DNA from 4 places in the Psychrobacillus sp. FSL H8-0484 genome. Region 2 is predicted to be linked to each of the others. Evidence: riboswitches for the same ligand, from Rfam matches in the RefSeq annotation. Region 2 holds a riboswitch; each other region holds the start of a gene.
The links. A riboswitch is a leader RNA that binds a small molecule or an ion and turns the genes downstream of it on or off. The one in region 2 is predicted to bind lysine.
Positions count from the first base shown of each region.

Region 1: linked by a shared signal. The riboswitch ahead of dapA (4-hydroxy-tetrahydrodipicolinate synthase) and the one ahead of MHH81_RS20215 (transporter substrate-binding domain-containing protein) in region 2 are both predicted to bind lysine.
Region 3: linked by a shared signal. The riboswitch ahead of MHH81_RS13860 (aspartate kinase) and the one ahead of MHH81_RS20215 (transporter substrate-binding domain-containing protein) in region 2 are both predicted to bind lysine.
Region 4: linked by a shared signal. The riboswitch ahead of MHH81_RS15050 (Na+/H+ antiporter NhaC family protein) and the one ahead of MHH81_RS20215 (transporter substrate-binding domain-containing protein) in region 2 are both predicted to bind lysine.

Region 1 is NZ_JBBOSZ010000001.1:3,456,975-3,459,184, reverse strand. It holds gene dapA (4-hydroxy-tetrahydrodipicolinate synthase) at 97-969, opposite strand; lysine riboswitch at 1,091-1,270, opposite strand; gene MHH81_RS17015 (DHH family phosphoesterase) at 1,509-2,210, shown strand, end outside.
Region 2 is NZ_JBBOSZ010000001.1:4,084,943-4,087,152, reverse strand. It holds gene MHH81_RS20220 (SLC45 family MFS transporter) at 1-674, opposite strand, end outside; lysine riboswitch at 933-1,115, shown strand; gene MHH81_RS20215 (transporter substrate-binding domain-containing protein) at 1,245-2,090, shown strand; gene MHH81_RS20210 (amino acid ABC transporter permease) at 2,157-2,210, shown strand, end outside.
Region 3 is NZ_JBBOSZ010000001.1:2,845,835-2,848,044, forward strand. It holds gene MHH81_RS13860 (aspartate kinase) at 1-829, opposite strand, end outside; lysine riboswitch at 926-1,104, opposite strand; gene uvrC (excinuclease ABC subunit UvrC) at 1,147-2,210, opposite strand, start outside.
Region 4 is NZ_JBBOSZ010000001.1:3,074,765-3,076,974, forward strand. It holds gene MHH81_RS15050 (Na+/H+ antiporter NhaC family protein) at 1-1,192, opposite strand, end outside; lysine riboswitch at 1,282-1,465, opposite strand; gene yunB (sporulation protein YunB) at 1,514-2,210, opposite strand, start outside.

The sequences.
Region 1 (2,210 bases), 630 kb from region 2:
CATATCTTTTGTATAGGCGCTGTTAAATTTTACTCTTGTTTTTTAGTATATAATTTGCGGATTCTACAAAAAAGTAATCATTTTTCATGAAGTTACTTACTCTTGTACATTTAGTACTTGCTGCAGTGCGCTAAGTTGTTCATCGTTTAAAGGAACCATAGGTAATCGGACACCACCGACAGGGACGCCTTTTAAATTTAAAGCTGCTTTTACAGGCGTTGGATTTGGAGCAGCAAATAGTGCTTTCATTATTGGTAGTAGTCTACGATGTTCCTTAGCAGCCTCTTGGATATTACCAATTTTGAAATTTTTAATCATCGCTTGCATTTCATTCCCTATAACATGGGACGCTACTGAGATGACACCTGTTCCGCCTATTGATAACACTGGAATCGTTAAACCATCATCACCGCTGTACAATGAAAAATCTTCCGGTGTTTGGTCAATAATTTCGGCCATTATATCTAAATTACCACTTGCTTCTTTAATGGATACAATATTTGGTATTTTGGAAAGACGAATGACTGTTTCAACAAACATGTTGACAACACTGCGTCCGGGAATATTATATAGCATAATCGGTAATGATGTGACCTCCGCAATTGTCTTAAAGTGTTGATATAATCCTTCTTGGGATGGTTTGCTATAGTATGGGGCAACGAGCATAATGCCATCGACACCTGCATCTTCCGCAAGTTTTGTTAATTTCATTGATTCTTTTGTGTTGTATGATCCAGTTCCAGCAATTACCGGAATTCTTCCATTTACTACTTCCACTGTAAATTTGAATAACTTGACCTTTTCTTCTTCTGTTAGCGTTGGAGACTCTCCTGTTGTACCAGAAACCACTAAACCTTCTGTTCCATTAGCGATTAAATAATTAATTAAGTTTCTTGTAGCTTGGAAATCAATCTCCTCATGTTCATCAAAAGGAGTTACCATAGCAGTTAAAATTTGTCCGAAATTCATTACTTCTCCACATCCTATATTTTTTTATTAAAAACAGAGGGAGAAGGGCAGTTAGTAAATTAACGCAAAAAAGCAACAACGAGGGCTCGTTGTTGCAGTAGAAACAATAAATTATTTCTTTGCGTAAGATAGCCCTCCATACAGTTTCCTATATGACAATTCAGTGTTTATTCAACAACAGAACCAGCTTCAAGAAAAATGAGATTCTTTCCGCTTCGGCAAATTCCCCTTTCCACAATTGTCCCAGGATCTCATTATCCTCCATTTGTGTACTGATGGTCTTTGCGCCTCTATCCTTACTTCAAAAGTTATTGAAATAAGTGATTATTTAATTATAAAAATAGTACCTGTTTTCTTATGGAATTGCAATAGTTGACCTATTAAAATCTACAATTAATTTATTTTAGGATTAATATTTAGATTTTCAATCGATTGATTTGCTTGCTACTCTTAACTTTGTCCATTGATTAAGTAAAAAGCAACAGTTACTATCAATAAGTTTGACATATAAAAGCCATACTACTTTTGAGGTGAAGATGATGTATAAATTATTGTCTCATAATGATTTAGATGGGGTAGGATGTGGCATTTTAGCAAAACTTGCTTTCGGTAAACAAGTGAAGGTGCGATATAATTCGGTATCGTCTCTTAATCGAGAGATTGAATTCTTTTTGGAACATGATCATCCAGATACGTTTTTACTTATTACTGATTTGTCTCCGAATGAGGAAAATGAAAAAAGGCTCAACGATTTTTATCATGCAAAAGGGAAAATCCAACTACTTGATCACCACAAAACTGCTTTACATTTGAATGATTATGAGTGGGGATATGTTTTAGTGGAAGATAATGAAGGTAAATTAACATCTGCTACTTCATTATTGTATGAATATTTGGTTACACATGAATTGTTGGAACCAGCAGATGCTATAACAGAATTTGTAGAGTTAGTTAGGCAGTATGATACATGGGAATGGGAAAAGAACGAGAACCACCAAGCTCATTCACTAAACGCACTCTTCTTTTTAGTATCGATGGAAGAATTTGAAGAAAAAATGATGGAAAGACTTCGTTCAAGTGAACATTTTGATTTTGATGAATTCGAAAAGAAAATACTGAACATGGAAGAAGACAAGATTGAACGATATATTCGTCGGAAAAAAAGAGAGATTGTACAAGCAGAAGTAGAGGACCATATCGTTGGAATCGTGCATGCAGAATCGTATCATTCAGAGCTAGGA
Region 2 (2,210 bases):
ATTCCCTGTATAGCCATAAACCAAAAAAAGATTGCAGCTAACAAGAAAACGGTAGGAGTATTTAATTCTACTTTATAGTTGATTTTTGGTGTGGTCGAGATGGGAAAAGGAATAGCATCTTGGTTTTCCTTAATATTTTTAAAAACAACTACTAAAGCTACTAAGAAAATAATTGAAACCACTAAGAATGGTAACGATTCTTCCATACTGAATAAGAATGAACCAGCACTAAACGCTAATATGCCGCCGCACCCACCCATGAAATTAATAACTCCATTTGCTTTTGTACGTTCTGGTTCAGGGGTAATATCTGGCATTAAGGATATTGTTGGGGAACGGAAAATGGCCATAGATAAATTCATACAAACCATAAAAATGATTAACGTAAGTAAACTAGTATGAAAAGGAATAAGACCATAGAATAAAGCGGTAATGGGGAGACCAATAAGCAAATAGGGCATACGTCGACCGAAACGTGTACTCGTTCGATCACTGCGGTTTCCGATATATGGCTGTAAAAAAAGGGCAAAGTAATTATCAATTGTCATCAGAAAACCAATTAATGCAGTACTTGTAATATAATTATCTAGAAAGAATGGAACAAAGCCGTTATACAATGACCATCCTAAACTTATGCTAAAAAAACCAAAACCTAAAAACCAGATTTTTTTCAACGCAGTTCTCCTTCGAATAACAATTTTTATGAATAAATCAACAGGATTTAATCAGTCGATAATACACTGGCATAACCGAATTCTTTGAAATAACTTAATCCATTAAAAAATGAAGTATACTTTTATATATATGGATTTGCTGAGGGATTGAGTCCTTTATCATACTCGGTCAGAGAAGTGTTTAATCTAGATAGATTGACAGAAAGAAATTGATATTGTAAACTATGAACAATAATTGAATATGACCTCACTTAGTATAGGTGAGGTAGAGGCGCGATATTTAACAGTCTTTAGTGGAGTTTGAGAAGCTATGATGCTAAAGAGAAGGGAATGTCGCCGAAGTTTGTAATATTTCTCCGTATTACTTGCTGGGTCTGTAGTTAAGAACTGCAGGACTGCCGTTATAATCTTCCCGGTTTATAATGGTGTGCTATCTCATTTGGGAAAAGTAGAGGATTTAGGGCAACTATACATATTGCGACCTGAGTTCATCTCAGGTCTTTTTTTGTACAAGTTGTCCTTTTTTAGATTTCATACGCATAGACTGAAAATAAAAGGAGAGTAATAGAAATGAAAAACAAACTATTATTATTATCAATATTTCTTACCGTAATTTTGGTATTAGCAGCATGTGGATCAGACAAAAAGGAAAACAGTGGATCTTCATCAGCTACAGATAAGGACAATACATTTACAGTAGGTTTAGAAGCAGGCTATGCACCTTTTAACTGGACGCAATTAAACGACTCTAACGGGGGCGTGAAAATTGATGGTAACTCAGAATATGCAGGTGGATATGATGTAGAGATTGCAAAAAGAATTGCAGATGGATTAGGAAAAGAATTAGTAATTGTAAAAACAGAATGGGACGGATTAGTACCATCATTAACTTCTGGAAAGATTGATGCAATTATTGCTGGGATGTCACCGACAGAAGAACGTAAAAAGACAATCGACTTCTCTGAGAACTACTACACATCTAACTTTGTAATGGTAGTAAAAAAAGGTGGACCTTTTGAAGGAGCTACTTCTATCCAAGATTTTAGTGGTGCAAAGGTAACTGGACAATTAAATACATCTCATTATGGTGTGATTGATCAAATTGAAGGCGTAAAGAAACAACCTGCATCGGATAATTTCCCTGCAATGCGAGTTGCTCTAGAATCAGGTGTGATTGATGGATACGTATCCGAACGCCCAGAAGGAATTAGTGCTTCTTCAGCCAATGATAAGTTTGCAATGGTTGAATTTACAGACGGATTTGTTGCACCAGAGGAAGAAACAGCGGTTGCAGTAGGACTTAAGAAAAATAGCGATTTAACTGAAAAAATAAATGAAATTTTAGCAAAAATCTCTGAGGAAGATAGACAAGAGATTATGGATGCTGCTATTCAAAATCAACCAGCGGCAGAATAAAGATGAAGTGACACGACACCGGCTGCATCTATTTGCAGTCGGTTTTAATGTTTAAGGAGGAAAAGTATGAGCTTAGAGTGGATTTTATCAATAATAGTAAATAACTGGCCAATGTTCCTT
Region 3 (2,210 bases), 1.2 Mb from region 2:
CTAACGAACCGTTAAAAGGAACTTCGTACTCTATCGTTAATCGAACAATATCCGATTCAAATGCTACTCCACGAACTACTAAATTTTTTTCCACGTCTACTTCCTCCTTTAAAATAGTACCCTCATTTTCTACATAGCTGGAACGAACTCTTAATGGAATATTATAGTTTTTTGCAAATTCCACTGCTCTTGGATGCAATACACCTGCACCTAAATTAGCAAGCTCAAGCATTTCGTCATATTCCAACTGCTCTAATTTCCTTGCATTTGGGACGAATCGTGGGTCTGAAGTAAATACCCCTTCTACATCTGTATAAATGTCACAAATATCCGCCTCTATTGATACAGCAATTGCTACTGCAGTTGTATCTGATCCACCTCTACCAAGCGTCGTAATTTCTCCATCGCTTGAAACCCCTTGAAATCCCGCAACAATGACTACTTTATCTTCCTCTAACAAGTTCAGAATTTTAGAGCCATCCAAATTTTCTACTCGAGCATTTCTATATACATTGTCTGTTTGTAAGCCTGCTTGCCAACCTGTTAAAGAAATGGCATCAATGTCTAAAGCATTTAATTGGATTGCAAGTAAAGACATCGTTACCTGTTCTCCAGTGGTTAACAGCATATCCATTTCTCTTTTAGTGGGACTTTCCGTTATTTCATGTGCTAGTTTCACTAACTCATCTGTCGTTTTCCCCATGGCTGAAACGACAACCACAATATCATGACCTTTTTCTTTTTCTTTGCGTATTCGATTAGCTACATGTGCAATTTTTTCTGTAGTCCCAACAGAGGTACCACCAAACTTCATAACAATTTTACTCATGAACATTATCTCCCTTTTTTATCTGCAAGGATTAAAAAATGCTTTTCACATATTGTGAAAAGCATTGTCTCATACACGGTCAAAAAGTAATTGTCCATGTGAGATAGCCCTCCAGAATATCAAATTCTGACAATCCTACATCTCTTAAATGCAGGACCAACATAGAGAAGGAAAAGCTTTTCTATATTTCGGCGAATAACCCTTTTCTCAACAATCCTAGGAACTTTTCATCCTCCTGATGAGTACTCTTGTTAATTCGCACCTCTATCTTCACTTTTGAATAGTGAATATTAAATTGTTTCAACCATAACACAACATTATTCTGAAGACAACGAATTTTTATGAAAATGATTTATCATAACGTCTGCGAGCTTACTGGAAAGTCCAGCATCTATAAACTCTTCTTTACTAGCAGCTTCCATCTTCTTTAAAGATCCAAAATGCTTTAGTAATAGTTTTTTTCGTTTTGGTCCAATTCCTTCTATCCCGTCTAACGAAGAAGCTATTGTATGCTTTCCACGTTGTTGACGATGGAATGTAATAGCAAATCGGTGCACTTCATCCTGAATACGTTGCAGTAAATAAAATGCTTCGCTCGTACGCTTCATCGGAATCATGTCAATTGGGTCTCCATACAAAAGCTGAGAGGTTTGGTGCTTCCCATCTTTCGCAAGACCAGCAATCGGAACATCTAGGCCCAATTCATCTTCGATGATTTCACGAGCAGCCTCTATTTGTCCTTTCCCTCCATCAATAATGATTAAATCTGGTAAAGGTAATTGATCTTTTAGAACTCTTGTATATCTTCTACGAACAACTTCTCTCATCGCACCATAATCATCATGCTTCGCGGCAGTCTTCGTTTTATATTTACGATAATCTTTTTTGTACGCTTTTCCATCTACAAAAACAACCATAGCAGAAACAGCGTCCGTACCATGGATATGCGAATTATCAAAGGCTTCTATTCGATTTGGAGTTGAAATCCCCATTATATTTCCTAATTCCTCTACCGCACCTATCGTACGTTCCTCACGTCTTTCAATCAAATGAAACTTTTCGCTTAATGCTAATACTGCATTTTTTTCTGCCAAATCAACTAAATCTTTTTTTGTACCTTTTTGCGGAATAATCACTTTCATTTGTAATAGCTCCGAAGCTAAATGCAAGTCTGTATTAATCGGAACAAATATTTCTTTTGGTTTAATATGTTCTGGCTTGGCATAAAATTGACCTAAAAATGTCAGGAACTCCTCTTCTGGATCACGATAAATCGGGAATAGTGAAACATCTCTTTCGATTAATTTACCTTGACGAATAAAAAATACTTGAACACACATCCATCCTTTATCAACCGTATATCCAAAGATGTCTCGATTTG
Region 4 (2,210 bases), 1.0 Mb from region 2:
CCATAAACGCTGTTAAGACAAATAATAGGAAAGGAATGACCCCAACTGGGATATTGTTTTCCGTTACCAATTTAGCTAAAAACGCACCTGTTTCTAATTCATTGATTAAAAATGACAAAGCCCACGCAAATACGAGTATAAAGATTGCCGGTAGCATAGAGTTAACACCTGTGACTAGAGCTTTCCATACGTTGCTAATGTTTGCACCCGGATTTGTTTTAAACTGACGTAAATACAATAATATAGATAAAGTACTTGCTGTTAATCCTCCGATAAGTAGAGAAAATGGAACATTCATATTTTCAAAAATCACCAGTAGATTAAATTCTCTTCCAGACAGGTTGTAGCCTGTCCAAAACATGGCTAATAGTGTTACAACAACTAATGAAATGATAGGCAGTACTAGGTCAATTACTTTACCATAATTATTTTCCGGGAAATCCCCTTGAAGATCCCCTGGATTTGTTTTCTCCATATCGAATAGTTGACCTGTTTCTAACGCTCTTTTTTCATGTTTTTTCATATCTAATATATCAAAGTCTGTCCATGCAATAAAAAATACAATGGATAGAGTTGCAATTACATAAAAATTCATTGGCGCCATTAACATAAATGCTTGTAAGGGTGTATACTCAGTTATTGCGTGTGTCGTAAAAATAACCCCTAGCTGTGAAATTAAAAAAGCACCCCAGCTGGAAACTGGTGATATCACGCAAACTGGTGCAGAAGTAGAATCGATAAAATAAGCCAGCTTTGCACGTGATACTCTATGTGAATCGGTAATAGGTCTTGCTATTTGTCCAACTGCTAGTGCATTAAAATAATCATCTACAAATATGATGATTCCTAAAAATACAGTAAGTAGCTTTGAACCCCGTCTTGTCTTAATTCTTTTAACCGCCCATGCAGCAAATGCCTCACTCCCACCAGACAAACTAACAAATGCTGTCACAACGCCTAATAACAATATAAAGAGTAATATATAAATATTATGCGTATTTAACCCTTCATCCCAAAAAGAAGTTTTAAAAGATTCCCATAAGAGTGTTAAAGAATCTACAGGAGCAAAACTCTCTACAAGTAATGCAGCGGAAACAATCCCAGCTCCTAATGATAATAAAACCCTTTTTGTGACTAAAACCATAATAATTGCTAATAATGGTGGTACTAAAGAAAAAATTGTATTCTCCAAAACCTGCTCCTCCTCAAAATAAAAAAAGCCACCCTAATTATTATAGGTTGGCTTCTACTATTGAATTTAAGTATTAAAACTTTTATCCATATTTTTGTAGCTCCCCATTTATATAAATCATATAAATGACAGTGTTATTTTTATTCAAAATAACCCCAACTAAATATTGTTTGACCAACCATATCTAATTTCGGCAAAACTTCCTTTCGTATACGATCCTCGGTGTCATCCTACCGTATAGTACTTTTAAGCTCTGCAGCCTCTACCTATTTTATTCATTTACATTATAGTATCAGTAATTTCTATGCATCTTAATATTTTTTATTTTTCTGGCAACGGTAAAGGCACTTCTACAGATGGAGAGTTCCCTTCACCTTTCGTGTAAATATAAGGCACTTGCCCTTGCACTAATCCCATTGCAACCGGAATATTTTGCTCTACGACACTCATTTTGCTTGCCAATGGAACGATAATTTGGACATTTACTTTTATATGGATACTGACCTCTACATACGCATTATTAATACCAAATTCCTGAATGGTTGGCACTACATTTGATTGGACATTTCCGATTACATGAAACCGAATCGGAATTTTAGGACCTAAGTTACCAATGAGTGGAATATTCGTTGCCTGCCCCATCGGCACGAAAAATACAACTCCCCCTTGATCCTCCATCGTTTGCTTGTCATATTCGATGTCATCTAAATAAGGCAAACTCGATAAATTTCCTTGCTCAGCTTGCTCTAAATGCGATTGTACTAAACTATTTGTATCGGATAGAACACGATTAATGATCTCTGTATTAAATTTCGTTGTGACCATATTTGCACTATCGGATGGCACTTCTTCAATAATATCATTTACATCTAATACGTTAGCCGTTCTCGAATTAATGGCTTTACTAATAACCATGGACGCAATTTTATTCGTTTGGACTTCCGCATATCGAAGATAGGTTGGAGTTAGTTGTGCATTCACATAATAAAAAACTCCCGCAACCGATAGGATGAAGCAT